Regions from separate parts of the Undibacterium sp. genome, predicted to be linked through region 2. Evidence: predicted binding sites of a transcription regulator. Region 2 holds the regulator's gene; each other region holds the start of a gene.
The links. The regulator HrcA, encoded in region 2, represses chaperone genes, less so after heat shock. The targets are predictions, from matches to a motif close to TTAGCACTCNNNNNNNNNGAGTGCTAA.
Positions count from the first base shown of each region.

Region 1: rpoH (RNA polymerase sigma factor RpoH) is a predicted target of HrcA. The motif match lies at 3,493-3,519, and genes of this name have one in related genera.
Region 3: groES (co-chaperone GroES) is a predicted target of HrcA. The motif match lies at 7,169-7,195, and genes of this name have one in related genera.

Region 1 is NZ_JAUXQE010000037.1:118,236-128,804, forward strand. It holds gene rsmD (16S rRNA (guanine(966)-N(2))-methyltransferase RsmD) at 1-458, opposite strand, end outside; gene ftsY (signal recognition particle-docking protein FtsY) at 569-1,645, shown strand; gene Q8K39_RS20115 (cell division ATP-binding protein FtsE) at 1,709-2,383, shown strand; gene Q8K39_RS20120 (ABC transporter permease) at 2,415-3,329, shown strand; gene rpoH (RNA polymerase sigma factor RpoH) at 3,584-4,480, shown strand; gene Q8K39_RS20130 (heparin lyase I family protein) at 4,898-5,776, shown strand; gene Q8K39_RS20135 (SCO family protein) at 5,879-6,442, opposite strand; gene cyoE (heme o synthase) at 6,466-7,350, opposite strand; gene Q8K39_RS20145 (heme A synthase) at 7,347-8,438, opposite strand; gene Q8K39_RS20150 (cytochrome C oxidase subunit I) at 8,444-8,974, opposite strand; gene Q8K39_RS20155 (SURF1 family protein) at 9,036-9,749, opposite strand; gene Q8K39_RS20160 (twin transmembrane helix small protein) at 9,811-10,011, shown strand; gene Q8K39_RS20165 (cytochrome c oxidase subunit 3) at 10,119-10,569, opposite strand, start outside.
Region 2 is NZ_JAUXQE010000005.1:279,794-290,362, forward strand. It holds gene Q8K39_RS02540 (1-deoxy-D-xylulose-5-phosphate synthase) at 1-127, shown strand, start outside; gene Q8K39_RS02545 (1-acyl-sn-glycerol-3-phosphate acyltransferase) at 337-1,026, shown strand; gene Q8K39_RS02550 (symmetrical bis(5'-nucleosyl)-tetraphosphatase) at 1,408-2,232, opposite strand; gene hemH (ferrochelatase) at 2,240-3,346, opposite strand; gene recN (DNA repair protein RecN) at 3,360-5,006, opposite strand; gene Q8K39_RS02565 (NAD kinase) at 5,129-6,022, opposite strand; gene Q8K39_RS02570 (HAD family hydrolase) at 6,098-6,784, shown strand; gene hrcA (heat-inducible transcriptional repressor HrcA) at 6,829-7,860, shown strand; gene Q8K39_RS02580 (response regulator transcription factor) at 7,918-8,301, shown strand; gene fur (ferric iron uptake transcriptional regulator) at 8,365-8,793, opposite strand; gene Q8K39_RS02590 (outer membrane protein assembly factor BamE) at 8,905-9,432, shown strand; gene dapB (4-hydroxy-tetrahydrodipicolinate reductase) at 9,445-10,251, shown strand; gene Q8K39_RS02600 (MotA/TolQ/ExbB proton channel family protein) at 10,276-10,569, shown strand, end outside.
Region 3 is NZ_JAUXQE010000035.1:163,707-174,275, reverse strand. It holds gene Q8K39_RS17965 (sensor domain-containing diguanylate cyclase) at 1-1,070, opposite strand, end outside; gene Q8K39_RS17960 (ABC transporter substrate-binding protein) at 1,067-2,194, opposite strand; gene coaD (pantetheine-phosphate adenylyltransferase) at 2,396-3,550, opposite strand; gene coaE (dephospho-CoA kinase) at 3,547-4,191, opposite strand; gene Q8K39_RS17945 (phosphocholine-specific phospholipase C) at 4,429-6,843, shown strand; gene groES (co-chaperone GroES) at 7,260-7,550, shown strand; gene groL (chaperonin GroEL) at 7,592-9,244, shown strand; gene Q8K39_RS17930 (hypothetical protein) at 9,333-9,593, opposite strand; gene Q8K39_RS17925 (OPT family oligopeptide transporter) at 9,616-10,569, shown strand, end outside.

The sequences.
Region 1 (10,569 bases), on a different contig from region 2:
TCGAGCCAGTCCTGTTCAAACGGTGGGTCTAGGAAGATCACGTCCATTTTTTGTGGCTGGGCAGCCAAACTTTCAAGTGCCTTGAGTGCATCTGCCCTGAGCAGCTTGCACTGGCTGGCTTGCAATTTGTCCTTTACTTGCTCCAGTTGCTTGTAAGCCGGGGTATGCGCCTCCACCATGATGACTTGCGCCGCGCCACGACTGGCTGCTTCAAAACCCAGCGCACCACTACCGGCGAACAGGTCCAGGCAATGCACGCCAGTCCAGTTGCTGTGAAGCAAATGGTTGAGCCAGTTGAACAGGGTTTCCCTGACACGGTCTGGCGTAGGGCGCAAACCCTCTGCATCGACCACGCTGAGGAGGCTGCGCTTCCAGACTCCGCCTATGATGCGGACTTGATGGCTTTGACGTTTTACGACTGTCGTTTTTACTGGCTTTTTTTTACTATTTGTTTTCATTGCATGCTTGCTACGGCTAAATCTGTTTACATTGCGCTGTCTGTTAAAATGGCAGCATTCTAATATCAGGGCTGGCATTTTTTGCCGCCCGCACTCCGAAATATATCCCGATGTTTAGTTTTTTCAAAAAAAAGCCCAAAGAAGAGGCGCCAGTTGTTGTGGCTGAGCCGGCATCCGTTATTACGGCGCCAGCCAGCCCTGCACCTGTCGCGCCTGCCACTATAGCAGCCACTGTCGCTGCGGCTCCCGTGGCGGAAGTTGTCGCTCCCAAGGCGGCGGAACCTGAGCAAAAACGCTCTTGGTTAAGCCGCCTGAAAGCCGGGCTCGCCAAAACTTCCTCGAATCTTACCACCCTCTTCATCGGTGCCCGCATTGATGATGATTTGTATGAAGAGCTGGAAGCTGCCCTGCTGACCTCGGATGCCGGTGTGGAAGCTACCCAATTCCTGCTGGATGGTCTAAAGAAAAAGGTCAAGGAAGACAAGCTGACGGATGCCGAGCAAGTCAAGGCTGCATTGAAAGTCTTGCTACTGGAACTGCTGACCCCTTTGCAAAAACCACTGGAACTGGGTCGTTATCAACCTTTGGTCATGATGATCACAGGCGTGAATGGTGCAGGAAAAACAACGACCATAGGCAAGCTGGCCAAGCATATGCAGACCCACCAGCAATCTGTATTGCTGGCGGCTGGCGATACTTTCCGTGCGGCAGCGCGTGAGCAATTGACGATCTGGGGTGAGCGTAATAATGTCACTGTTATTTCACAAGAATCTGGTGACCCTGCCGCTGTGGCTTTTGATGCAGTCGCGTCGGCCCGCGCCCGTGGCACCGATGTCGTGATGGTGGATACTGCCGGTCGCCTGCCTACCCAGCTGCATTTGATGGAAGAACTCAAGAAAATCAAGCGCGTCATTGGCAAGGGCATGGATGGTGCACCACAAGAAGTCTTGCTCATTATCGACGGCAACACTGGTCAGAATGCGCTGACACAGGTCAAGGCCTTTGATGATGCCCTGCAATTGACTGGCCTGGTCATCACCAAGCTGGATGGCACGGCTAAAGGCGGTGTGCTGGCAGCGATTGCCAAGAACCGCCCTGTGCCTGTCTACTTCATCGGCATAGGCGAACAGATTGAAGACTTGCAACCATTTAATGCCCAGGAATTTGTTGACGCCCTGCTTAGCTAAGTTTGGCGGAGGGCGGCGCAGGAAACCAGCACACAATGAAGCTCACAAAGACAAGACGCGACCATGATTGAATTTGAACACGTCAGCAAACAATATTCGCAAGATGCCTACGCGCTCAACGATGTTTCCTTGTCGATTGCTGCTGGTGAACTGATCTTCCTGGCTGGCCCCTCAGGCGCGGGCAAATCCACCTTGCTGAAAATGATCGCAGGCATAGAAAAACCAACTGCTGGCCAGGTCAAGGTGAATGGCCAGGACATAGGCAAATTGAAAAGTAGCAGCCTGCCCTATCTGCGCCGCAAGCTGGGCCTGATCTTGCAGGATCAAAAACTCCTGACTGACCGCCATGTGCTGGCCAATGTCATGCTGCCTATCATCGTCACTGGTGCCTCGCAGGCAGAAGCCGAAACCCGCGCACGCATTGCGTTGGAAAAAGTCGGCTTGCCAGACAAGACATACTCAATGCCGTTGGCTTTGTCAGGTGGTGAACAACAGCGCGTGGCGATTGCTCGTGCCATCGTCAACCGGCCTCAGATCATTCTGGCGGATGAACCGACTGCATTTCTCGACCGCGATAATGCCAACAAAGTTATCACTGCACTCAAGGCTTTCCAGAGTGCTGGTGTGACCTGCATTATCTCCAGCCATGATGAACAATTTCTCGATCAGGCCAGCCGCGTGATCTATCTGAGCCAGGGCCGTTTAGTCGATACCTGGAAATCCTCGCTGGCGGCCTGATCCTGCATCATTAAATATCAAGGACAAATTCATGACCAACTGGTTACGCCAGCACTTGTTTGCCATCAAGACTGCGCTCACCCATGTGCGCGGCAGTCCCGGCAATTTCCTGTTCAATGTACTGGTAGTCGCAATTGCGCTGGCTTTGCCCATCGCTGGCCTGACCCTGATAGAAAACATACGCCCAATTTCCTCGCAACTGTCGATAGAACCGGAAATCAGCATCTTTGTCAGCCCTGACACCCCGAGGGCAACTGCCACTGCCTTGTCGATACCGCTGAAGAAATTGTTGAAAGAGAAAAACATTACGGCAAATTTGAGTTTTATCCCCAAAGACAAGGCACTCGCCAGTCTAGAGCAATCATCCAATCTGGCCGAGGTTTTGTCCACCCTGGGCGGTAATCCTCTGCCAGACGCTTATATATTAGCAATGTCGAACAATGATGCTGGCAAGATAGAGGCGCTGGTAGAAGAAATCAAACAGATGCCGGATGTGGATGTGGTGCAGCTTGACTCTGCCTGGGTCAAGCGCCTGGCTGCACTGGTGCAGATCATGCAATTGGGTCTGTTATTCCTTGCCACGACGCTGGGAGTCGTTGTCGTGGTTGTAGTGTTTAACGCCACCCGCCTGCAAGTTATTTCGCACAGAGCTGAAATTTCCCTCACCCGCTTGCTGGGTGCAACCAATAGCTTTATTCACAAGCCGTATTACTATACCGGTGCCTTGTTAGGATTGCTGGCGGGCGCATTGGCACTGGGCATGATCGCAGCATCCCTACAGCCTTTGAACAAGGCGATTGCCGAATTTGCCAAATTATATGCTTCTGAGTTCCACCTGGCTCCGTTGGGTATCGCACAGAGCGCCATCCTGTTAGCTGTTAGCATGTTGCTTGGGCTGGTAGGCGTTTTTCTTTCGGTCAGAAGGCAGTTGGCAAAAGCCAGCTAATAGCAATTTCATAAGGCCAATGTGGTTTTGCAACAGCCTCTTACAATTTGCATCGATTTGACTGCAACTTTCAGACTCAGCCAGCGTCTAAGAAATATAAAAACCTTCAATGAATGCTTGTTTTTCAATAGATTTATTTGATGAAGTTCATAGAATCTGAGTATTAGCACTCTTCTCAAGAGAGTGCTAATATAGGAACTTGATAGTGCCGAAAAGAGTAATTGATACTCTTAAGGCAGCAATAAGGAGGAAAAATGGCAACTACATCGACACAATTGATCCCTGCAACTGACAGCACGGCTCTGGCCCTAGGCTTTAGTGGCACGCTGGGTAATATTGATGCCTATATCTCTGCAGTTAATCGCCTGCCTATGCTTACGCATCAGGAAGAGATCGACTTTGCAAACAAATTGCGCAATGAAAATGATCTGGCTGCTGCGCAGCAACTGGTTATGTCGCATCTGCGTCTGGTCGTCTCCATCGCCCGTGGTTACCTCGGCTATGGCTTGCCACATGCCGACTTGATTCAAGAAGGCAATATTGGCCTGATGAAAGCCGTTAAACGTTTCGACCCTGACCAGGGCGTGCGTCTGGTGTCCTATGCCATGCACTGGATCAAGGCCGAAATGCATGAGTACATTTTGAAAAACTGGCGTTTGGTCAAAGTAGCAACGACCAAAGCCCAACGCAAATTATTCTTTAACCTGCGCAGCCATAAAGAAGGCTTGGACGCGATGACACCCAAGCAAATTGATGCCCTGGCATCAACGCTGGATGTAAAACGCGAAGAAGTCATCGAAATGGAAATGCGTTTGTCCGGCCACGATATTGCCCTGGATGCACCGACGGATGATGACGATGAGAAATTCGCTCCTATCGCTTATCTGAAAACTGAATCTGACGAGCCTACCCGTGTTCTGGAAACACGCCAGTATGATCGCTTGCAAAGCGAAGGCCTGGAATCTGCACTTGCCAAGCTGGATGCACGTTCACGCCATATCATAGAATCACGCTGGTTGAAAAACGATGATGGTACAGGTGCAACCCTGCACGAACTGGCGGATGAGTATGGCGTTTCTGCCGAACGCATACGCCAGATCGAAAGCGCAGCCCTGAAGAAAATGAAGGGCAGCCTCAGCAGTTTTGCTTAATCAAAATATGCTGCAGTAATGACAAAGGCACTCGCGAGAGTGCCTTTTGTTTTTGGTGATCCACCTACCGTTAATGCTCCAGAATGTATTGCCAGCATGAAAATCCACGCAGAAACCTGATTTTCCATATTAAATTGCCGAAAATAAATAGTGTCACTTAACTAATTTCTCTGGCGGTGCTACATTGATCCTGCGGAGCTAACAAACTATTTTCGATTAACAGCAGGAAAGATCATCTCACAGATTCTGCGCATCTTCATGCTCATGCAAGCCAGTAGAACTTAGCGTAGCAAGGCTCATCACCTGCTTTGCTCACACTGAGAGTCTGGCTATTTTATACACGATACAGACCATGGATTCTCACCAAGGAGAAAACTTATGCTGACGTTCAAACAGCTTTCAATGCAAGGCAAAGTGATGAAAAAGAAAACATCAATTTTACTGATTACTATCCTCATGTCATTTAACTGCGGAGCGCAAGTAAAAACACTCCCGGCCAATGTCAGTTTTGTGGGCGACTGGAGTGCCAAGACCGAGCGGCCTGGCCGTGGCGTATGGCGTGATTTACAGGCATGGGAAAAAGATCGCATTGTGCCTCGTGACAATGAACGGTTTTCACCGGATATTGCTGTGGCACAAATTCAGGTCAAGCCCGGTGATCAGGTCGGGGGATGGTCCGGCGAGCGTGCTGAAGTATCGACCATGCAATCACTCAATGCTTCGCCATTATCAGTCAATACAGGTTCCGGGAAAGAGTTTTATGGAATTTCTGTCAAATTACCAGCTGACTGGCAACCTCCGGTTGCCACTTCTGTTGATCCTTATCCCTGGGGCATTATTTTCCAGTTGCACGGCCCGGATAACTTGGGAACCAATCCGGCATTTGCCTTATGTGCAGAAAGCGACTTTCATATTAACCTGCAAACAGGAGATATCCTCGAAGGCGGAACACGTACCAAGCCCAAAAATGCAGTTCGCGCCCAGTTCAGTAATGGGCAATTGAGCAAGGGTAAATGGGTCAAGTTCATGATAGAAGTCACATGGGCAGCAGATAGCAGTGGTTATCTGGCCATTTCCAGACTTGACGAAGACCCGTCAGCTCAGTGGACCAAAGTCTATGAAGGCAAGAATATACCTACGCTGCAATTTGCTTATGGCCGGGCTGTTGGCGACCACTATTGGAAAACGGGCTATTATCGCAACCGTGGTTTGACATTTACCAGCAAGCTGTTGCTGGGGCCCGCGGTGCGGGGAACAAGTTTCGCTGATGTTGCGCAGGCAGCGTTTGGCAGTTAATGCAAGAAGTCGATGTTCATAACGAGGTCCGCGCTGCACTCAGGCAGCTGGCGCCATGAATACTTCCCGGCCTGGAGGTCTCAGGCTGGCCGGGAATTGCCTTCACTTCAGGAGTATCTTCAGATCATGTGCAACTGGCTCTGGCCCCTGGCCATGGCGCAAGAATAAACGTATGCGTCCCTGGGGATCAAATACATAACTGCCAGCAGTATGGTCTACGGTATAACTGCCTGGCGTTTTACCGTCAACCTTCTGATAAAACACCTTGAACTCCTTGGCGACCTTGGCAGTTGCCTCTGCATTGCCATACAGGCCCAGGAAGCGTTTGTCGAAGTTGGGCACATAATTGGACAATAAAGCCTGGGTATCACGCTCAGGATCGAGCGTCACGAACAAGACTTGCACCTTGTCGGCATCAGCTCCCAGCAATTTCATGACCCCTGCCATTTCCACCATGGTGGTCGGGCAAACATCAGGACACTGGGTATAACCAAAGAAGATCACCACAGCCTTGCCCTTGAAGTCAGCCAAGGTGCGCGGCTTGCCATTGTGATCGGTCAGGGAAAAATCCTTGGCATAATCCAGGCCGGTCAGATCCGTGTTGTTGAATTTTTCTTGCACAGGCATGCAGCCAGATAAGCCCAGCAAACTCAGCGCCATCAACATACTGGCAAGATGCTTCAGAATTTTCATAGCTTGATATAGTGGTCAATCAACAGGGCCGCGAATAGCAATGACAGGTAAATGATGGAAAAAGTAAAGGTCTTGCGCGCCAGCACGTCATCGTAGTGCTTATAAATACGCCATGCATACCAGAGGAAGATCAGGCCGAGGATGATGGCACTGACCAGGTAAATCAGCCCGCTCATATGTACCGCGTAAGGCAGCATGGTGGTTGCAAACAAGGCGATCGTATAGAGCCAGATATGGAAGCGGGTAAATTCCAGGCCATGGGTGATTGGTAACATCGGCAGGCCAGAACGGGCATAGTCATCCCGTCTGTACATCGCCAGCGCCCAGAAATGCGGCGGCGTCCAGACAAAGATAATCAGGACCAGCAACCATGCCTGCATTGGAACATCATTTGCCACGGCTGCCCAGCCCAGCGCCGGTGGCATGGCACCAGACAAACCACCGATGACGATATTTTGCGGTGTCGCCGGTTTCAGGATGATGGTGTATACCACGGCATAGCCGACGAAGGTAATGAAAGTCAGCCACATGGTCAGGGGATTGACCATGGTATACAAGATCCACATACCCATGCCGCCAATAACACCTGAAAACACCAGGGTTTGCGGTACCGTGATTTCACCCTGGGCCGTCGCGCGGCGTGCGGTTCTTGCCATGCGTGAATCAATTTCTTTTTCCACCAGGCAATTTACGGCAAAAGCAGCACCGGCCAGCAGCCAGATACCCACGGTAGCTGCCACCACGACACGCCAGTCAGGCAAATCTGGCGTCGCCAGAAACATGCCAATAACGGCGCAAAACACGGCGAGCTGGGTAACACGGGGCTTGGTCAACGCCCAGTACTGAGCCAGTCGGTTGGAAGGCAAACTTAAAGTGGTCATGATCTATCTTTGGCAGCGGCAAGGCTCACATGCCTTATGCGGTAGTTTAACATGGTCAGCAAGAGCACGAGCATGGCGGCCATCCCATTATGCAAAACTGCCAGCAACAAGGGCCAGGAAAAAAATACGGTAGAAACACCGATGATGAATTGGACAACGATGGCCAGCAAGAGCTGGCTGCCCAGCTTTTCCAATCCGGCAATCTTGCGTGCTCTCAACGCCGCCCACAGGCAGACAGCAACCACCAGCAGGGCGAAGTTCCTGTGCACCCAGTGTATGGCAACCAGGGCATTGAATGGCAGGTAATTGCCATCGACGGTCTGGCCTAGCTGACGCCAGAGGCTGAAACCATGCTCAAAGTCCATCGCTGGCATCAGCTTGCCATTGCACATGGGGTAGTCATGACAAGCCAGTGCAGCATAGTTAGTGCTTACCCAACCGCCCAGTGCAATCTGCAAGAAAACTAGCAGCAAAGCCAGGCTGGCTGGCCACAACATGCGCCTGGCATCAGTAGCGGCGATATTTACAGTTATCAAAGAAGAACTTTGTTGTTCCAGACTTGCACTCAGTAGTGAAAGCAAGCCCATGCCCAGTATCAAATGGATGGTGACGATGATGGGTTGCAGCTTGAGAGTCACTGTCCAGGCACCAAAAGCTCCTTGCAGGCAAACAAAAAACAGGAGAAAGGTCGACAGCCAGGGGCTGGCATTGAGTTGATGGCGGCGCGACCAGGCGATGACCATCTGGGCAATAATAAGTATGCCTACACCCATGGCCATGTAACGATGCACCATTTCTATCCAGGCTTTTTGCAAAGTCACGGGGCCAGTAGGCATGGCGATTTCTGCTGCCTTTATAGCTGCGTGGGACTGCAGCGGGTTGGCCTGGCCATAACAACCAGGCCAGTCAGGACAGCCCAGACCAGAATCTGTCAGGCGCGTGAATGCACCAAACATGATGAGTTCAAAAGTCAGTGTCACGGTAACTGCGATAAGTTTGCGGTATTTATTCTTTTCTTTGGACAAGAAAATAATACTCGCTGGTATCACCGCGACCATTAGTGCTGTTAACGCAAGCTGCAACCACATGACGATTAACCTATCGCAGACGCACGCAATAATTTGCTGAGGTCTTTTTTAATCTTGTTGGCATCCGCATCTTTTGGAAAGCGCATCATTAGATTGCCGAGCGGGTCTATCAGGTAAATATGGTCAGTGATCTGGCTATCGCTTTCTGTCGGCAACCAGGCTTTCAATGCCGCAGCATCCACTTTCAGCATGCGCACTCCGTCATGCTGGCGTATCAGCGAGGTATCTATTGGGGTATCATCAGTAATCAACCAGACGCGTTCTATCCTGTCCATTGCCTTGCCCTGGGCAGTGCGCAACTGACGGATGTCATACATCCTCTTTTGGCAAACTTCGGCGCAAGCGCCGCTATCTATCTGCACCATCAGCCACTTGCCTGCATAGGCTTCCAGGCCGATCGCCGGATCGGTGGCAGCAGCTCCCAGCAAATGACCTTGCAGTTTAGGCATGGGGTAATTGCGTGGGTCAAGTATGGTCCCGTAATTGGTGCGGCCGCTGGGCTTGACAACATAATAGGTAAAGTAGGAAAAAATCATGGGAGCAGCACAAACTGCCACCACCAATAGTAGTTTCCAGCGACCACGCAAAGTTTGCTTATCAGTTTTTTCCACGACGAATTCCAGTAACAACAAAAAATAAGAAGGCCATCAAGGCCAGCGCATACCATTGAAAAGCATAGCCCCTGTGCTTGTCAGCTCCCAGTGAGGGCTGGGGCCAGTCACGCAACAAGCCATCTTCAAAAACCGATGTCTGCTCAAGTACAAAGGGGTAAAAGTCCCAGCCCGTCTGTTTTGCAAGTGCTTCTACATCAACATTTTGCAAGAGGCTGCCAGGCTTGACTATTTCAGCCTGGCCAAGTTGCATTACCCTGTCGAGCTTGTCCCGCATCATACCCTGCAGCACGATCTGACCTGCGGGCACAGGAACATCCGGCATCTGCATCCTGTCACGTCCATTACGTGGATGCCAGCCACGCGCAATCAATACATATTTACTGCTGCCAGCCAGCTTGAATGGCATCAGCACATATAAACCTGCCTTGCCTTGCAATGGGCGGTTATCCACATACAAAGGCCATTCGCGTATCAATTGCCCGGTGAGCTGCAATTTTCGAAATGGTAGTATCTGCTCTGGCAAAGTCTGCGCATTCAAGGCCAGGGCAGGCATCTGCTGGCGCTCAGTCAATTGCGCTGCCAGACTTTCTTTTACCTGCGCACGGTTAGTCTGCCATTGCGCCAAAGCAATACCCAGGCTGATCAACAGCAGGCTGGCGATAAATGGAATCAGACGGAAGCGGAAGGAAATAGGCATTCAAGTAGTAAGGTATTACAATGCAGAAATCGATCAATCAAAAGCACCAACAATAAACAGCATGAAAATTCTTGTCGCTATCGCTTTTTTCCTTATTATCTTCAGCATGGGATCAGCCTTGGTCTACTTAATGAAAGACAAGGGAAAAAGCAATCGCACGGTGAAAGCCCTGGCGTTCCGGGTCGGTTTTTCCATTACCCTGTTTTTGCTGATCTTGCTGGCCAATCATTATGGCCTGATTCAGCCTACCGGCATCAGATAGATTTACTGGTAGCGCAATATCTGCAGGGCCAGCCATCCACACACTTTCATATATGTAAAAAAGCCGCACTAACTGTGCGGCTTTTTTCATGCTACTGAAGCTTGCTATTACAGCCAGTAGACAACAACGTACAGACCCAGCCAGACCACGTCAACAAAGTGCCAGTACCAGGCAGCGCCTTCAAATGCGAAGTGATGCTCTGCGGTGAAATGGCCTTTCATGAGACGATACAAAACAACCGACAACATGATCGCACCCATGGTCACATGGAAACCATGGAAACCGGTCAGCATGAAGAAAGTCGAACCATAGATACCAGAAGTCAATTTCAGGTTCAATTCGCTATAGGCATGCATGTACTCATAGACCTGGAAGCCCATGAACACAGCTCCTAGCAAGACTGTAGCAAACAACCAGAATGCGGTCTTGGCACGCTGACCTTCACGCAGAGCGTGATGAGAAATCGTCAGCGTCACACCAGAAGTCAGCAACAAGGCAGTGTTGATGGTAGGAATAGGGAAAGGCCCCATGGTTCTGAAGGCTTCCACTGTACCAGCC
Region 2 (10,569 bases):
CGATACCCGCGAAGAATATTGGATTTCAGGCGTCAAAAAACGCGGTTCCAATGTGCATTATGCGGAATCAGTGAGTGTCTTGATCGATGAAGATGCCGAAGAAGAAGTGGCAAGGCTGCGTGCCTGAAGCAGGCTGAAGTCGTGATCCAAACTGCTCAGTGAGAAATTCGTTCGATCGAGTGGGATGAGTGGGAGTAAAGGCGCGTATAGCCTTACTCCCGCTTTTGTTTATTCAGCTTCGCTATTATTAATTGTTACTCTACGTGAGTATTTTTGTGAGTCCGTATGATCGTTTGGCATTTTTTCCGGATATTTCTCCATCTAACGGCAGGTCTGATGACTTGCGCCGTGATCTTTCCGTTTTCTTCTGATGCCAGGCGTGACGAGCTGGTTCGTCGCTGGTCGGTCAAATTGCTGGCCATCTGTACTGTAGATGTGACTTTTAAAGATAAAAGCGATGGTGCGGTGAATGCGTCGGCGATGATCGTGTCCAATCATGTTTCCTGGCTGGATATTTTTGTCATCAATACCCTGCATCCTTGTCATTTTGTTGCCAAGTCAGATATCCGCAACTGGCCTTTGCTGGGCTGGTTATGTGAAAAGGCCGGTACGATTTTTCTGGTGCGTGGCAGACAGCGTGATGTGCGCCGTATTTATGAAGGCCTGGTACATCAGATAGAAGCGGGCAAGCGTATTGCGTTTTTCCCTGAGGGCACGACAGCTGCACAAGGTAATCTGCTTTCTTTTCACGCCAACCTGTTTGAGGCGGCAATAGAAGCACACGTGCCTGTACAACCCTTTGTTGTCCGCTATCTTGATGCGCAAGGGCAGTTCCATGCTGCGGCTGATTTTATTGGCGACATGACTTTTGCAGAGAGCATGCGCATCATCTTGCTGGCACCACGCATGACGGCAGAACTGGTACGCCTGCCTGCCATTCCTACAGAAGGTGCGCACCGCAGAGAAGTGGCACAAGTGGCGCGTGCAGCTGTGATGAAAGAATTAGGACTGAGTGACGAAATTTGATTTACTTTAATTTAGATCGATAGCTTTACTCATCCGTATTTTTGAAGCGCATCATTACCAAAACATACAAGGGTATAGCGATCAGCGATATGGATTGTGCCCAGAAATTTTTGTCGTCCTTTTCTACGCATAGAATAGAAATATTTGAACACAAAAATGTAAAAGAAATTACTCCGGCAACTGCGAGAATAAAAGCCAATAAAACGGAAGTTAACCCGAAAAAAAATATAAGACCGTAGCCGCTACCATCTTTCGTCGCACGGCCAATAAATATTGAAATTACCACTCCCAACAAGATCAATATGCCTTCGTACCAAAATATGCTCATATTAAATTTAATCAGGTCGAGCTAACTATTTTATAAAAATACCTATGGTACTTTTATCCCGGCTTTTGCTGCTGCGGACAATCAATCTGCACAACTTGCCTGTCTTCCAGCGCGACAGCAGTCAGCTTGCCGCCCCAGACGCAGCCTGTATCAAGGCTGATCAGATTGTCACGCAAGATCAGGCCCAGGGTAGACCAGTGGCCAAATACGACAGTGGTTTTTTCACTGGCGCGTGGCAGGTCAAACCAGGGGGCAAAGCCTTTTGGTGCGCTGTCCAGGCCATCTTTGCTGTCAAAATCCATGACCCCATCTGCACTACAAAAACGCATCCGTGTCAGTGCATTGATGATGCAGCGTGACCTGTCATAGCCTTGCAAATCATCATGCCATTGCGCCGGAGTGTTGCCATACATATTGCGTAATAAATCTAGCCATTCCTCACTGCGCAGCTGCGTTTCTACCTCATGTGCCAGCTTGATGGTTTGCTTTGCTGACCATTGCGGGAAAATGCCTGCATGCACCAGCAAATGCTGATGCTGCAAAATCGCCAGAGGCCTGTGTCGCAACCAGTCCAGCAATTCCTCACGGTCTGGTGCTTGCAGGATATCGTCCAGGGTATCGCTGCGGTGTGCCTTGCGTATGTCATGCGCAACGGCGAGTAAATGCAGGTCATGGTTGCCGAGCACGGATTCTGCCCATCCAGCGATTTGTAAATCACGTATCAGGCGTAGGCTGGCCAGTGATTTTGGGCCTCGATTGACCAGATCTCCGGCAAACAAATACTGGGCATGTGGCTCGGTCTGCTCTATCTTGCTGAGCAGGTTTTGCAACTGGTCGGCACAGCCTTGTATGTCACCGATAAAATAAGTCTTTGCCATTGCTGCCTCAGGGCTCTCCACCCAGGCGTTTGGCTTCTGCCCGGCTGATCAGTGCGTGTTGCTTTTGCTCTTCGCGCACGCTGGCAGTGATCATGGTAGGCCAGCCTATCAGGTGCTGTTCTGCAATTTCAGCCAGAGCGCGCATCCAGGCCGGTGATTCATTCAGACAGGGGATGTAATTGAATTCCTTGCCGCCCGCTTTGAGAAAATCATCTTTTACTTCCATGGCGATTTCTTCCAGGGTTTCAAGGCAATCCGCAATAAAGCCGGGGCAGACCACGTCCAGCCTTTTTATACCTTCTTTTGCCAGTTTGACGACAGTCGGCGCGGTATAGGGTTGCAGCCATTCTGCCCGCCCCAGGCGCGACTGGAAGGTGACGATATAATCATCTTTACCCAAGCCCAGTCTGTCTGCCAGCAGGCGGGCAGTCTTATAGCATTCACAATGATAGGCATCGCCACGCAGTAAAAAGGCCTTAGGCAAGCCATGAAAGCTCATGATCAATTTTTCTGGCCGCCCATGGGTTTCCCAGTGATTCATGATGGACAATTTCAGTGCCTGAATATAACCATCATTGTCATGGTAGTTTTTGATAAAGCGCAGTTCTGGCATGTTCCTGACTTGCTGGTAATGCTGTGCCACTGCGTCAAAATTTGAGGCCGTTGTGGTGGCAGAATATTGCGGGTAAGCTGGAAGTATCAGTATGCGCTCACAGCCATCTTGCTTGAGCTTTTGCAAGACATCGGGTATGGAAGGTGAGCCATAACGCATGGCATAGGCAACCTGGACTTCATGGCCGCGTTCACCCAGATATCCCTTCAGCAATGATGCCTGCTTTTGTGTGTGTATCTTTAGTGGTGAGCCATCCTTGGTCCAGACGGAGGCATATTTTTTTGCAGACTGGCCAGAACGGAAAGGCAAAATGATGCCATGTAAAATCAGCCACCAGATCGGACGTGGCACTTCGACTACGCGCCTGTCCCACAAAAATTGTTTGAGGTAGCGCCGTACTGCCGATGCCGTTGGTGCATCTGGCGTACCGAGGTTGATCAGCACTACGGCTGTCTTGGCGATTTTGCCGTGTGAATATTCAGGTTCTTTAAGGAAGCGCATGATGTATTTTTTCTTAGGATGCCAGTAATTCTCTGGCGTGTTTGCGCGTAGTCGCCGTAATTTCTATGCCTCCCAGCATGCGGGCGATTTCTTCCACTCTTTGTTTATTGTCGAGTGCTTCTATCTGGGAAACGGTTTTGCCATTCTGGCTGGCCTTGCTAACCTGGAAGTGCTGGTTAGCCTGGCTGGCCACTTGCGGCAGATGGGTCACGCACAAGACTTGCCTGTCTTGCCCAAGGCGTTTCAATAGGCGTCCAACCACTTCAGCCACGCCACCACCTATGCCGCTGTCAACTTCATCAAAGATCAGGGTAGGGGTGGCAGTAGCGCAGGAGGTGATGACAGAAATCGCCAGCGAGATACGCGCCAGTTCGCCGCCAGATGCGACCTTGGCCAGCGGCCTTGCCTGCACTCCGGCGTGGCCTGCCACCAGGAATTCTACTTGTTCCAGGCCATAAACGGCTGGTTCAACCGGGTTCAGGGCGACCGAGAAACTGCCACCGCCCATGCTCAGGTCCTGCATGGCTGTGGTGACTGCGCCCCCCAAATCCTTGGCGACTTTTTGCCTGGTCTTACTGAGTTTTTGCGCGGTCTGCAGATAAGCAAGCCTGGCTTTTTCTTCCTGTGCTTTCAGCGCATCCATATCGGTCGCATTTGACAATTGCGCCAGTTGCGCAGACAGCGTGGCGAATTCTTCATGCAGCTTTTCTGGTGCAACGTGGAAGCGCCTTGCCGTGGTGTGTATCGCTTCGACGCGGTTTTCCACGACGCGCAAACGGGCAGGGTCAAGTTCAGTCCGGCTCAGATAATCGTTGAGGGCATAAGTGGTTTCCTGCAAATTGATGCAGGCAGATTCCAGCGCATCAGTGACGGGTTTCAACGCAGCATCATAGGCCAGCAGTTTCAAGAGTTTTTGCTGAATGGCTGTCAGTTGAGACAAGACAGGATGTTCGGATTCAGAGATCAAAGCGGCTGCTTCCTGCCCGCCTTCCAGCAGACTGGCTGCATGGGCGAGGCGGGTATGTTCCTGGCTGATACTTTCCCATTCGTCCGGTTTGATCTGCAATTTATCGAGTTCACCGACCTGCCATTCGAGGCGCTCGCGCTCTTGCAAGACGCTCTTGGCATTGATTTCAAATTCTTCGCGTTGTTTGCTGATATTGCGCCAGGCGCGGTAACGCAAGCCAACTTCATTGACTTGCTCTTGCAATCCGCCTTGCATGTCCAGCAAATCGCGCTGTGCTTCGGTTTTCAACAGTGATTGGTGCGCATGCTGGCCATGGATATCCACCAGCATATCTCCTATCTCGCGCAACTGGCTGGCTGTGGCGGTGATGCCATTGATCCATGCCTTGGAGCGGCCTGCATTATCGATGGTACGGCGCAAGATCAGCGGTTGGTCCTGGTCAAAGAACTCATGTTCTTTAAGCCAGACGGCGAGTGTTTCATTGACGGCAAATTCTGCACTGATATCAGTTTTGCTGGCAGATTCGCGCACCATGCTGGCATCACCCCTGCCACCCAGGGCCAGGGTCAGTGCATCGATCAGGATGGATTTGCCGGCACCGGTTTCTCCGGTCAGCACACTGAAACCGGAAGAAAATTCAAGCTCCAGCGTATCGACAATGACAAAATCACGAATGGCAAGCGTGCGCAACATAATGGGCAGACATGAAGGAATTTGTTAAAAAACCGGCGCTGGAAAGTATCAGCCAGCTTAGCGAAATCGCTATTCTAGCAACAGCCTGTGACTTCTGTGTTCGTAAGAGTGGGCGAAAAACCTTAATTCAGTGCGCCCTCTACGGATGGATATTCATTCCAGTGCAGTTTCTCGCGCAAGGTGTTGTAATAATTCCAGCCTGGGGGATGCAGGAAAGTCACCGTATGGGCAGAGCGGTTGACGATAATCCTGTCCTGATGCTGCAGGCTGGCAAAATTTTGCATATCAAAATTCAGGCTGATATCGCGCCCGGCCACGATGGTAATCACGATTTCGCTACTGTCTGGCAAGACTATGGGCCGGTTCGATAAGGCATGCGGGGCAATCGGCACCATCGCAATGCCGGACAGACTGGGGTGTAACAAGGGGCCACCGGCAGAAAGTGCATAGGCGGTAGAGCCAGTCGGTGTTGAGACAATAAGGCCGTCTGAACGCTGGTTGTACATGAAATGCCCGTCTACTTCTACTCTCAATTCGACCATGCCTGAACCAGCGCCACGTGATACGACAATGTCATTGAAAGCCACGCCGCTGAAAATCTGGTTGCCATCGCGTGTGACAATGGCCTGCAGCAGGCTGCGACGTTCTGAGACATATTTGCCATCCAGCATTTCCGAAATGACTGGGATCATGCGGTCCAGTGCAATATCAGTGATGAAGCCCAGCCGCCCCTGGTTGATGCCAATCAGGGGAATATTATAGGGTGCCAGTTGCCGAGCTATTCCCAGCATGGTGCCGTCACCACCAACCACAATGGCCACATCCGCCAGCTTGCCTATCTCTGGTACTGGCATGCTGCTGAACTCGCTTAATTGCGGGTATTGTGCCGTTTCTGCTTCGATGACGACACGATGCCCTGCGCTCGCGAGGAAATTGGCCAGTTCCTTAATCGAGTCAGCAATGCCTGCCGCGTTAGATTTTCCAACAAGTGCAATTGTTTTGGCCTGTACTGTCATAAACAAGGGTAGGGTGACATGATGGCTAAGATTAGAACATAATTAGGGCATCTATGAATGGAATGAGTGCTCCTTATGGCAATTAAAGCAGTTTTGCTGGATCTGGATGATACTTTGTGGCCGGTTGCGCCGGTAATTCGCCATGCCGAATCGGTTTTGCAGCAATGGATGCATGAACATGTGCCCGTCGTTGCGCAAAATTATAATGTGGAAGAATTGCGTGAGCGCAGGAATCTGTTGGTGGCGAGCGACCAGCGTTTTCAATACGACCTATGGGCCTTGCGTCATACCTTGCTGAAACAAGTATTTGATGAGCATGGTGTTGCAGCCGAAAAAGCTGACCATGCCATGGCGGTATTTGCCGATGCGAGAAACAAAGTGGACTTGTACAGCGATGTCAGGCCCGCTTTGGAAGCCTTGCAAGAAAAACTGGCCTTAGGCACGGTCTCGAATGGCTTTGCGGATTTACAGGCGATAGGTCTGGCCCATCATTTCAAGGTGTCTATCGCTGCCTTTCGGTTTGGTTGTGCCAAGCCTGATCCCAGAATATTTTTGGCTGCTTGTCAGGAGCTGGGGCTGGAACCAGCAGAGGTCTTGTATGTAGGCGATGACTTATTGCTTGATGTGCAAGGTGCACAACAGGCGGGATTAAAAGGCGGCTGGATGAACCGTCAGGGTTTAAAAATTGAAGATGAGCGCCATCTCCATATCAAGCCCGATGCAGAATTTGCCAATCTGCATGAGCTGACTTTTTGGCTATGAATTTTTCTATGTTCATGTCAGTCATGAACGCATAAAATGAAACCATGCACCTAGATATCCGCGCACAAACTTTATTAAAAGCCCTGGTCGAGCGTTATATCGCTGATGGCCAGCCTGTGGGTTCCCGCGCCTTGTCAAAAATATCCGGCCTGGAATTATCGCCAGCGACGATACGCAATGTCATGGCAGATCTCGAAGAAATGGGTTTCGTCGCTAGCCCGCACACTTCTGCTGGCCGTATCCCTACCCCCAGAGGGTATCGCGTTTTCGTCGATAAATTGCTCACTGTGCAAGATATTCATGGAGGCGACATGGATACTCGCCTGCACTCCAGTCTGCAATCTCCTATGAATGCGCAGTCGCCGCAAAAGTTGATTGCCAATGCAGCGCAGATATTATCGTCTCTGTCTCAATTTGCCGGTGTTGTCATGACACCACGTACAGAGTCGATGTTCCAGCAAGTTGAATTTTTGCGCCTGTCAGAAAAGCGCATCTTGCTGGTAGTTGTTACTCCAAGTGGCGAAGTTCATAATCGTCTTTTATTGACGGATGTTGACTATACACCTACCCAATTGGTGCAGGCTGCCAATTATCTGAATCAGAATTTCGGTGGGCTGAGCTTCAGCGACGCACGTTCGCGTATCAATAGCGAGTTGCGGCAATTGCAGAATGATATGACCAGGCTCATGCAAGCCGCCGTCGAAGCTGGTAGTAATGCCATGGATGAGGATAATGATGAAGTCGTCATCTCTGGCGAGCGCAATTTGTTGAATGTGCAAGATCTGTCTTCAAATATGGGGTCATTGCGCAAATTGTTTGATATGTTTGAACAGAAAAGCAGCCTTATGCAATTACTGGATGTCTCCAGCAAGGCAACGGGCGTACAGATATTCATCGGTGGTGATTCGCAACTTGTGCCGATGGAAGAAATGAGTATAGTCACTGCTCCCTATGAGGTGAATGGCAAGATAGTGGGTACCCTGGGCGTCATCGGCCCCACCCGCATGGCATATGAAAGGGTCATACCCATCGTAGACATTACGGCAAAATTATTATCTAATGCATTAAGTCAATAAGGCACGATGTCAATTGGCGATGCGTGTAAGTAAACATTCATCCGAAGCAGGGTTGCTATGGAAAAGAAAAACGCAAAGATTTTATTGATTGATGACAATGATGTAACCCGCGAAGTGCTCAGGGTTATATTGCGCAGTGAGGGGTATAACGTTGTCGGCGAAGCAACTGATGGCGGTAGTGGTTTGGAATTGGCGCTTAAACTAAAACCAGATTTGATCATGCTTGATATTGTCATGCCAAAAATCAGTGGCACAGAAATTTTGCCTCGTATAAGGGATTTGCTGCCAGATACCAGAGTGCTGATGGTGACCGCAAATAAGGATCAGGAAACGATTACAGAGGTCGTTAAAACAGGGATACATGGATATATCCTAAAGCCATTTAATGCGCAAAAAATTATTGATACTGTGGCCGGGGTGGTAGGCAAGATCAATAGATAGACGTATCAGAAGATTTTCAGTCAATTGATACGTCTGAAAAAAGAAGCACGTTTGAGGTTTGACTTATCCCTTGTGTTCGCAATTCGGCTTGGTGCAATTGCCATAAATCGCTAGCGCATGCTCAGCAATCTTGAAACCGCGGTCGAGGGCCACAGTTTGCTGGCGCTGTTCGATCTCTTCATCAAAAAATTCTTCTACACGGCCACAGTCGAGGCAGACCAGGTGATCATGATGTGAACCTTCATTCAATTCAAAAATGGCTTTGCCAGTTTCAAAATGATTGCGGTTTAACAGGCCGGCCTGTTCAAACTGGGTCAGCACGCGGTATACCGTTGCCAGGCCAACATCCATATTTTCATTCAGCAGGATCTTATACACATCTTCTGCTGTCAGATGACGTACCCGGCTGTTCTGGAAGATTTCCAGGATTTTCAGTCGGGGCAGAGTGGCTTTCAGACCGCTGGCCTTGAGGTTGGGGGTACTGTTTGTCATGTTTTCGATCAAAAAATTGCTATCTGCTTTATGATATCGGGTTTTAGGGCTTGTTGCTCAATTAAGAGGTTATCTATGCAACTGTTGTTTTCAAAAGTAACACGGAAGAAGATGAGCCGCGTAGCGGGCCTGGCTTTGCTGGCGTCTCTGACTGCAGCATGTACGTCTCCACTGGGTATATTGTCGTCCGCTGACAAGACTTCAGTATATGCAACTTCGGGCACGCCGAGTGACACTAATGGTGCGCAAGTGGTAGAACCTAGCGGTTTTGCCAAGATACTGACTTTCATTTCGCCTTATCGCGTTTCCATACAGCAAGGAAACTTTGTTTCTCAGGAAATGGTGGCCCAATTAAAAGAAGGCATGACGCGCGAGCAAGTGCGTTTTGTACTGGGCACGGCCTTGCTGACAGATATGTTCCATGAAGACCGCTGGGATTATCCTTTCCGCCTGATCAAGCCAAATGGCGAACGCATTACCAGCCGGGTTTCTGTGTATTTTAAAAACGGTACGGTTGCCAAGTTCGAAGGTGGTAATTTGCCAACGGAAAAAGAATACCTGGCTCGCATTACTGAGTCAGCCCTGGGCTTGAATCGTGTGCAATCGATCGTGGAAACCGACGCTCCGAAGAAAAAATAGAAATAAACTAACATGACAGCACTCAAAATTGCCGTGGCCGGCGCTTCTGGCCGTATGGGGAAAATGCTGGTCGAAGCGATCAGTAATGCCGATGATATGGTGTTGGTTGGCGCGCTGGACGTGCTAGCCTCACCGGCGCTGGGGACAGATGCTGCTGCCAGTTTGGGCAAGCCATCGGGTGTCGCCATTACTGCTGATCTGGCGGCAGGACTGGCGAATGCCAGTTATCTCATCGATTTCACCCGTCCTGAAGGTACGCTCAAGCATCTTGAATATTGTGCCGCACATGGCATCAAAATGATCATAGGCACTACAGGTTTTGATGATGCTGGCAAGGCAGCGATTGCCGCTGCTGCAGAAAAAACGGCCATCGTATTCGCGCCGAATATGAGTGTGGGCGTGAATGTCACCATGAAATTGCTGGAAATGGCAGCCAAAAGCTTTGCCGAGGGCTATGACATAGAAGTCGTCGAAGCCCACCACCGTTTCAAGGTCGATGCACCTTCCGGCACTGCCCTGAAAATGGGAGAAGTCATTGCCGATGCCCTGGGCCGTGACCTCAATGAAGTGGGTGTATTTGCCCGCGAAGGCGTGACAGGCGAACGCGATCCATCGTCCATCGGCTTTGCCACCATCCGTGGCGGCGACATCGTTGGCGACCATACGGTCCTGTTTGCCGGCATTGGTGAGCGTGTGGAAATCAGCCACAAATCATCCAGCCGTGTGACTTATGCGCATGGCAGCTTGCGTGCCGCACGTTTCCTCGAAAACAAGTCGGTGGGCTTGTTTGATATGTACGATGTGCTGGGTTTGCGTTAATCTGTTTGCATAGTAGCTATTGGCATAGACATGAATTCTGCAATTGCACATTATTGGGAACAGGCCGATGCCATGGGGCATCTGGTCGGCTGGCTATTATTGTTGATGTCAGTGCTTAGCTGGACGCTGATAATGATGAAAACCTGGAGTTTTTGGCGCATCCGTAAAGCCGCGCCTGCCTTGCATACATTCTGGCGCGCTCCCAGCATGGCCGATGCCTTGTCTTCCCTGCGTCTGGCTGATCAGTCCAAGGTCTTTATCAGTCTGGCAGAAGCTGCCCATGCTGCCAGCGATGCAACACAACGCAGTGCCACGCTG
Region 3 (10,569 bases), on a different contig from region 2:
ACTTGCCGACGTATTCTCTCTGCGACCTCCAGCGCGGCGATCAGTTTCGTCTCGGGCAACACCATGATGAACTCCTCACCGCCATAACGAACCACCCAGTCCACATCGACACGCAGTTCTTTTGCCAGACTTTGAGCAAAAGTCAACAATACTTGGTCACCTGCGGCATGGCCGTGTTCATCATTGATTCGCTTGAAAAAATCAATATCGCAAAACACCAGTGACAATTGGCGTTGGTAGCGCACAGCTCTTTGTATTTCTGCCGGCATGCGCTCATTGAATAACAGGCGGTTATAACAACTGGTCAAACCATCGGTGATGGATAATTGCTTCAGGCTTTTCATGGCTGCTTCAAGCTGGCTGGTTCTTTCTGCCACCAGGGCATCCTGGTTGGCGATATGCTTTTGCAAACTGTCTTGCATGGTACGAAACCCGTCGACAACCAGGTCAATTTCGTTATAACCGTTTTCTGGTATGCGTTTCAATTCCAGCTTGGTCGACAGTTGATTGGCTTGCAGGTTTTTGACAAAATCGGCCAGTTGGCGCATGGGCTTTTCCAGGTCGCGTCGCAAGATCGCTACTACGGCCACAAAGATGAATACAGACAAAATCACAACTTCAATGATGATGATGATAAAGCTGCGCAACAACTCTTTGCGCAAGACCGTCTGGTCCACCACAAATTCAACTTTACCAACAGAGGTGCTGGCATCTGCCGGTGCAGGTATCTCAAACACCATATGCTGCCCACTGGCGACACGATTGTTATCACCCCCGGTAAACTGTTGCCCGGTACTGGCCGTGATGGCGACATAGGCAATGCTGGGGTTTTTCAAGATCTGGGCAATTTGCTTTTGTATGGTTTGCGGCTCTATGTCCCAGATCGCGACCGACAGCAATGGCAGGTTAGCACGGGCGACATCAGCGACTGCCATATTGAAGTTTGTTTCTATGGCACGGTAGTTCAGCCATGCTTGCAAGCTGCTAATGCAAACCACGCACAAAATGACCCATTTGAAGACACGGCGTATCAATAAACTGGCAATAGGTTGCAAAGGTGGATGGCTCATTTGCGCAAGTCTGCCTGGTTCAATATTTGACGGAAGCTGAAATCATATTTTTTGATGGCAGGATTGAGGACTTTACTGAATTTCCTGAAATCAAGCCTGTCAAAATTCTGCGCACCAAATAAATGCTGGAAGCGTCGGGTTTCTTCTGGCGTGAACAAGATGAACATGGACCTGTCCAGCTCCAGGCCTTCGTCAGCAAAATCCCTGCCGTGATGATAGTCATAAAGCATCACCAGGCTGAATGCGCCGGTAATGAAATGACCGCCCGCCAGCGCACTCAGGCTGCCTGACTCCAGTGCCGTAAAAGCTTCGGATGAAGTATTGATACCACTGAAGTACGCATCGCGCCCTGGCTTGCCACCACGGGCGCGCCAGCTTTCCATGGCACCAAAGGCCATCAAGTCATTTCCTGCCCAGACCAGCCGGGTATGTGGATAGCGCTGATACAGCCAGACACTTTGCTCTTGTGCCTTGGCTCGATTCCAGTCGCCATAAATGACCTGATCAATCACTACATTTTTTGCCTCAGCGACCGCGCGGCGCATGCCCTCATTACGTTTATAAGAAGTGGTAGTGGATCTGTCGCCCGCTATCGCCAGCATATGCAATTTTCCGTCACTATGCATTAGTTTTTCGGCCCTGCCGCGCTGTATCAGGGCACGTGCGGTCAAATATCCTGCGTCTTCGGCATGCGGCTCCAGCCCGCCGAGCCAGCCTTTGTAGATTTGTCTGGGGATACCGACTTTTTCACGCTCGCCAGCATCACTAAAGCCGCTATAGGCAAAAAAGGTTTTGATATGGGCACCATCAAGTATCCGCAAGGCTTCGGCACCTACGGCATAGTCATTCGAAAGAATCACATAGTCTGGTCTACTCTGCAGAGGGCGCGCTGCAATTTGTCTTGCCAGTTCCAGGGTTTTTAAGTGATCGCGCTCGACATAGATGATTTCCAGTTGCACGCCCAAATTCCGCGCCGCAGTCATCATGCAATTACTGGCGGTGGCCCAATAAATTTCGTCCGACTTCCCCGGGTTGAGAAAGGTAACAGCCATGGCCATCACAGTTGCAGGCACGAGCAGGAAACAGCCTGCCAGCAAGCTTAATATCACACGACAAATCCACATATCCGCCTCCGGGCATTCGATCATGCCGTAGTGAACAACGCAGATCGCACAAGTCCCCGCCCGCTTTAAAATCCAAAGATTTGCAAGCAGCGCAGGTTTTTATTCAGGCTCTATTTTGGCGGTTTTCAGGGAAAAAAGTTGCTCATTCACAAAAACTCACATTTATGCTGATGAGCGAAGTCAGGACTTTAGCAAGATGAATTACTTTCCAGTCAACACTTGCGATTGCGCTTTTTCACGTTTGATATTGATGAGAGCCTGGCTGGTATACAAATCAGCAAACCATGGATCTGCGAACAAGTGACCACTCTCTGCAAGTCCCTGAAAATAATCCAGGACCCTGCCCCGTCCTGCACGATAAGCTGCATCATCAACTTCGTTATATTCTATTCTCACTGCGGCTGCGTAAGCCTCGTAGGTATCGACCGCCTGCCCCAGGATAGCCAGATCTACACTGAGCATTGCATCCTTCAGTGGATGCACCAGCATGGCGCTCTGGAAGTGATCAGTCACCCGGATCAGGTCAGCCACTTCCTGCTGATGTTGTGACCCCAAACCAGCCTCCAGCCACATGCGCGCACTCTGCTCTTCATTCGACAGATCTGCAGACTTACCACCATACACGGCATCATGGAACCAAAAAGCTTTTTTCAGTATCGCCACATCCGAATTGCTGGCTCCTGTATTGCTTGCCCAGGCAGAAATTTCACTGAGACCATGCACCAGGTGATCGAGATTATGATAAGGCCGACGCGCCGCACCATAGGCCTCTTCACCTGTCAGATAATCAAACCAGTGGACAAGTTTGCTGCTGTCAATGTCAGTTTCAGTTTCAGTTTCCCATAGTTTTTGCCAGTCAGTGCGCAACCAGCTCTTGATCCAGGCGATATAGGCTGGCATGGGCATGAATTTTTTTACTGTCCAGTGCCAACCTACTGGCCCTTGCAAGGCACGTACGAAACTGGAACTGACCGACCCAAGGTCACGTGGCGGCATGACGAAGATAGTCTTGGCACCGTCAAGCACATCGACATTGGTTTGCTGTATCAGGTTTTCATAATCGAAGTCAGAGGTATTGCGTATGCCGCGCACCAGATACTCAATGCCGTGGCGCTTGGCAGCACGTGCAGTGTAATCACCTTTGACAATGACGACGCTGACATTGTCCCAGCCACACTCAGCCACACTACGCTCAATGATGTCCTTGCGCTCCAGAGCAGAAAACTGTGGCTTCTTAACAGGGTTTTCAGAAATGAATACGACGACTTCATCAGCCAATGCTCTGGCTTCCTGTATAACCCACAGATGACCATTGGTGATGGGATCAAGAGTGCCGGAGAAAGCGATTTTTTTCATTGTAAGTTCCAGTACGACATATAAGTGAGGTGTTGCTGCAAGACTTCTTGCTCCAGCTCTGCGATGCTACCCTGATTGACTATCTGGTCACAGGCTTGTCTCCGCACAGCATATTCCTTTGCCTGCATACTGAAAACTTGCTTGATTTCCGCTTCAGTCCAGTCAGGATTACGATGACGTACGCGCTGCAGGCGTGTTTCTTCATCCGCCTGCAGTAGCAAGACGCTATCGTACACGAAGCCATCAACTTCATCAGGCAGCAATGCCGATTCCCAAATGACATAGGTGGCTGTTTGCTGCAAAGTCCATTGCCACATGGCCTGCAATACATATGGCTGCAGCAAATTCCGCAAACAGCGGTTCGCATGGGCATCACTGACCAGAACAGTACGCAAAATGCCGCGTCGCAGACGGCCAGCTTCTGTCAATAAGTGCGGCAATATCATTGCGATTTCGGACATTACCGGGTGTTGGCTATCCTGGTGTATTGCGCGCGCCACCAGGCCTGCATCAATCACCGGCACGCCCAGCTTGAAAAAAGCAGCCGCAGCACTGGATTTGCCGCAGCCCATGCCACCCGCCATTAACACCAAACGAGCTTGTCTGGCTTTGTCAGTAACTGGATTAATAACATCATGCATATCACCCCCCAATACTGGTTATTCAACCAATATTAAGAGATTAGCGCATCTTCATATAAATGACAAACTTATTTTGGTTGTTCAGCCAAATTAATAGGACGAAAAACCAAGGCGCTTCACAGTAAGACTGATTTCTGCTTTAAAGCTTGCGCTGTCATATTTCCGACATATTACAAATATATTATGCCGCTACATCTACCCTGCCATAGCGTTTTACTAGATTAAAAAGGAAGAGCAATGATTTCTGATAGCCGGAGAAAGTTTCTGCAATTTTCAGCCGCAAGTGCGGGAGCGAGCATGCTGCCTGGTGTGATACAGCAAGCTCTTGCTGTTCCGGCAAACAATGCTACTGGCACCCTGGCAGATGTTGGTCATGTAGTGATTTTCATGCAGGAAAATCGCTCCTTTGATCATTATTTTGGAACGCTCGCCGGCGTTCGCGGCTTTGAAGACCCACGTGCGATCAGCCTGCCAAATGGTGCGCCAGTCTGGCAGCAACCCAATCCGGCAGGCGGCAGTATCTTGCCTTTTCATTTCGATGCCAAGAATACCAGCGCCCTGTCTGTGGGCACGAATCATTCATGGAAAGGTTCGCAGCAAGCCTGGCAAGCCTGGGATGCCTGGGTCAGCAAAAAGACCGTGCAAACCATGGGTTATTTTGACAGGGGCGACCTGCCGTTTTATTACGCACTGGCTGACGCTTTCACGATTTGCGACGCCTATCATTGCTCCATCTTTGGCGCGACTGATCCCAATCGCATGTACTCGCTAACGGGCACAAGCCAGGGCTGGATAGGTGCCATGGGAAGCCTGTATAACATTGATGCCAAGGGCTATTACAATGCCGACCCGGCCAATGACAATGTCTCTGCCGCTGTCACAGCCAGCGCGCCAAACTGGCAAACCTATGCCGAAGTACTGGAAGCCAATCAGGTGAGCTGGAAGGTGTACCAGGAATGGGATAACTACGGCGACAACTACCTTGCCTATTTCAAGAACTTCCGGGTGAATGCAGACGGCAGCAAATTAAGCAGCAGTTCGCCGCTGCACCAGAAAGCCCGCAGCATGGCACCCGGTGCCAGTGTGGGTGGAAGCAAGGGTGATGGCCTGGTCAGTGCCTTCGCCAGTGATGTGCGCAACAAGCGCTTGCCGCAAGTATCCTGGATATGTGCGCCGAATGATTACACCGAGCATTCGCCCAACTCCCCCAATGCAGGTGAAAACCTGACGGCAAGATTGCTTGCTGCCCTGGTGGCAGAACCAGAAGTGTGGGCCAAGACCGTGTTTTTGTTGATGTATGATGAGAACGATGGTTTCTTCGACCATGTTCCCCCTCATATCCCCCCCATTACCGCAGCCATGGGGCGATCAACTCTGGCCGACAATGGTGTGTATGAAAAATACGGCACTGAACCCGTCGGACTGGGGCCGCGCGTCCCCATGCTGGTGATTTCCCCCTGGAGCAAGGGCGGCAAGGTGTGTTCCCAGGTATTTGATCACACATCCAAGTTGCGCTTTCTCGAAGAGTGGCTGGTGCATGGCTTGGGCAAGGACAGGGCAGCTGTCACCTGCAAGCTGATATCACCATGGCGGCGTACTGTCTGTGGCGATTTGACTTCCGCATTTGATTTCAAATCACCAGACCAGAACTGGCCAGCAACAGTACCAAAAACAGCGGCCTACGTACCTGTCAATGGCAAACCCTACCCCGTGCCACCAGCAAACCAGGTACAACCACGGCAGGAAGCATATGCCGCCTCACAAGGTCCACGCCCAGCCTGCCGCCTGCCTTACCTGCTGGCAGCACAGGCCAAGCTCAATACCAGCAAGCAACTGGAAGTGGGTTTCAGCAATGCAGGCACCGCTGGTGCAGCTTTTATCGTGTATTCAAAAGTGCGGGCAGATGGCCCCTGGTATTACACCGTCGAGGCAGGCAAGCAAATACAAAAAGAAACCTGGAACTGGAGCTCCACTAACTATCATCTCAACGCGTTTGGTCCCAATGGCTTCATGCGGGAATGGGCTGGCAGCACTAGCTCTCTCGTCAAGCCAGAAATCCAGGCTGTGCACGATAGCAACAGCGGCAAGCTGGTGCTGACTTTATCCAATGTCGATAATGTACAACCCTGCACTTTCAACATCAGTGACAATGCCTATGGAAGCCTGCCAAGCAACTACTCACTGGCGGGTGGGCAAAGCTTGCGCCTGGAATATCCATTAATCAATAGCTTTGGCTGGTACGATTTCAGCATCACCAGCAATACCGATACTCAATTTTTGCGCAGGATTGCAGGCCATGTGGAAGCGGTAAGCGGCAATAGCAACAATAACCGCACTGATCCGATGATAGGCGGCAACCACAATGTAGCCCGCCTGAGCACGACAACCCCACGCATAACAAGCGGCAGTAATTTTGTCGTCTCATATACAGTGCCGCAAACCCAGGTCAGCACCAAAAACTGGATAGGTGTGTACCCTGCCGCAGCAGTGCCAGGCAAGGTGAATTCACTGACCTGGCAATATGCAGGCAATGCTCAGGGTAGCCTGACACTTAATACCGCAAACCTGGCAGCAGGAAATTATGCAGTCTGGCTTTTGTACAACGATGCATATGTATCTCTGACAAGCCCACTGGGATTGACTATTGTCTAACTCGTATTGCGTTCTAAAAGCCAGGTAAATCAAAAATTGCCTGGCTTAAAGATGCCGTACCTGCCAAATAAGTTTTTCTTTGCAAGCACGAAACCAGTTAATATTAAAAAGACCATGAATTTAGTTTGACAAAGCTCATTAGTGAAATTATCTCTTTAACATCCCCCCAAAACTACCCGCCCCTGTAAAGGTCAATAAATCTATTGAACCGTCGAAAAGAACGCGTAAAACACGCATGCAAATTATGCTTAAGCTACTGATTATTAAAGAAATATTGATTTAGCTCTTTTTTAGCTCTTGAAAAGCCCATGCCTCGCCCATATACTTAGCACTCGTTGGGAGAGAGTGCTAACAAAGTCTTTCCCCAGCTTAATTGAATTCCAATAGTAATTACTCGCAAATTTAAAGGAGCTAGTATGAACCTTCGTCCCCTGCATGATCGCCTGATCGTGAAACGCCTGGATCAAGAAACAAAAACCGCATCCGGTATCGTTCTGCCTGACGCTGCTGCTGAAAAGCCAGATCAAGGTGAAGTGCTGGCTGTTGGTCCTGGCAAATTGCTGGACAACGGTACTGTGCGCGCCCTGGACGTTAAAGTCGGCGACCGCGTTTTGTTCGGTAAATATTCTGGCCAGGCTGTCAAAGTTGACGGCAACGAAGTTCTGGTGATGCGTGAAGAAGATATCTTCGCGGTCGTACAGAAGTAATCGACATCCACGATATCAATTAAAGAATTCGGAGAATTAATATGGCAGCTAAACAAGTAATTTTTGGTGATGACGCACGTGCGAAAATCGTCAATGGCGTCAACATCCTGGCGAACGCAGTTAAAGTAACTTTGGGCCCTAAAGGCCGTAACGTAGTTCTGGAACGCTCTTTCGGCGCGCCTACAGTAACCAAAGACGGTGTTTCTGTAGCTAAAGAAATCGAACTGAAAGACAAGCTGGAAAACATGGGTGCACAACTGGTGAAAGAAGTGGCTTCCCGCACTTCTGACAACGCTGGTGACGGTACAACTACAGCGACAGTTCTGGCACAAGCCATCGTTCGCGAAGGTTTCAAATATGTAGCAGCTGGTTTCAACCCAACTGACTTGAAACGCGGTATCGACAAAGCGGTTACAGCCATCGTTGCTGAAATCAAAACTCTGTCCAAGCCAACAACAACCAACAAAGAAATCGCTCAAGTTGGTTCCATCTCTGCCAACTCCGATGCAAACATCGGCGACATCATTGCCAAAGCAATGGACAAAGTCGGCAAAGAAGGCGTGATCACTGTTGAAGACGGCAAATCCCTGGACAACGAACTCGACATCGTTGAAGGTATGCAGTTTGACCGTGGCTATCTGTCACCATACTTCATCAACAATCCAGAAAAACAATCCGTTATCCTGGAAAACCCGTTCATCCTGTTGTTCGACAAAAAAATCTCGAACATCCGTGACCTGCTGCCAGTATTGGAACAAGTTGCAAAATCCGGTCGCCCACTGCTGATCATCGCTGAAGATGTAGACGGCGAAGCGCTGGCAACTCTGGTTGTGAACAACATCCGTGGCATCCTGAAAACTGCAGCTGTTAAGGCTCCAGGCTTCGGTGACCGTCGCAAAGCCATGCTGGAAGACATCGCTATCCTGACCGGTGGTCAAGTGATTGCTGAAGAAGTTGGCCTGACACTGGAAAAAGCGACTCTGGCTGATCTGGGTCAAGCTAAGCGTATCGAAATCGGTAAAGAAAACACCACCGTTATCGATGGCGCTGGCCAGGCTGTAGGTATCGAAGCACGCGTTAAACAAATCCGTGCGCAAATCGAAGAAGCAACTTCTGACTACGACCGTGAAAAACTGCAAGAACGCGTTGCCAAACTGGCAGGCGGCGTTGCTGTGATCAAGGTTGGTGCTGCAACTGAAGTTGAAATGAAAGAGAAAAAAGCCCGCGTTGAAGATGCTCTGCATGCAACTCGCGCTGCCGTAGAAGAAGGCGTTGTTCCTGGCGGTGGCGTTGCCCTGCTGCGCGCACGTCAAGCTGCTGGCGAAATCAAAGGCGACAATCCAGATCAAGAAGCAGGCATCAAACTGGTTCTGAAAGCAATCGAAGCACCTTTGCGTGAAATCGTTGCTAACGCCGGTGGCGAACCTAGTGTTGTTGTTAATGCTATCATCAATGGCAAAGGCAACTACGGCTTCAATGCTGCCAATGACACATACGGCGACATGATAGAAATGGGTATTCTCGATCCAGCTAAAGTAACTCGCTCTGCATTGCAAAATGCAGCATCTGTTGCTGGCCTGATCCTGACTACTGATGCGCTGGTTGCTGAATTGCCTGACGACAAAGCAGGCGGCGGCATGGGTGGTGATATGGGTGGCATGGGCGGTATGGGTGGTATGGGCGGCATGATGTAATAGCTGCGTGCTACTCTCAGTGATCTAACCGAGAGTCACATTGCTCAAAACCCCGCAACGCAAGTTGCGGGGTTTTTTGTTGCTTGTATCAATCAATATATGAACTGCAGCAAAGCGGATTAAATAGCCAATAATTTCCCGCAGACTCAAGCAAAAGAAGCTTCAAATCTCCGCTCTCTACCCAGGCAGCAACAAATATATAAACTTTTTCTTTCCCGTGCTTGACAGAAAACATCTGTCGCTTGGATACTGCCGCACCTGAAAGAAAATTTTCATATTTCCGGCTCTGAGTTTCATATTTGCAATAAGCTTGCATATGCATCAAGGGGCTGGGCATCATTTCAAGCACGACAACCCGCTTTGGAGAAAATATGGCGCTGCAACAATTAAGCGAAGAGCAAATACGAACCTGGACCCGCGCCCAAAAGGACGAGTGGTGGTTTGCCAATATCTATCGTGGAGACATGGCACAGTTGACCATACGCTCGGCATTCACAGGCTTTTTGCTTGGCGGCATATTGTCGGCAACCGCTTTATACATTGGTGCCAAGACCGGTATCACCATTGGCGTCGGCCTGACCTCGGTCATCCTGGCCTTTGCGATTTTCAAAATCCTTGCCAACCTGGGTCTCGCCAAGGATTTCACCATCCTTGAAAACAACTGCACGCAATCCATCGCGACAGCTGCCGGTTACATGACCATGCCACTCAATACCGTGCTGTCAGCCTATATGCTGATTAGCGGTACAGTAGTCAGCTGGTGGCACCTGGTGGTATGGATGAGTATCTGCTCCATCCTGGGTGTACTGGTGGCCTTCCCGATGAAGCGTCGCTTCATCAATGAAGACCAACTACCTTTCCCTGAAGGCCGAGCCTGTGGCGTGGTGCTGGATGCGGTATATACCGGCGAAGCTGCCAGTGGCATGTACAAGGCGCGCCTGATGGCTTTCACAGCCATGTGGACAGCAATTTACCAGATGATTACCAGCGATGGCTGGATGAAGTTCATCCAGTTCAAAATCCTGCGTATGGATAAATGGGCGGGCATGACAGAAGCCTGGCACTTTCAGGAACGTGTCGATTACTACTATTACACTGCAGCCGTCAAATATGACATGCTGATCCCAAAAATCCTGGGCACGGATTTCCGTGCCCTTGGTCTGCGCTTTACCCTGGATGCTGCCATGCTGGGCGTCGGTGGCCTGATGGGTATCCGTGTTGCCAGCAGCGTTTTGCTGGGCACCATCATCAATTTCGTTTTCCTCGCACCGTGGATGATACAGCGCGGCGACATCGTCGAGCGTATAGCTCCTAGCGGCAAACTG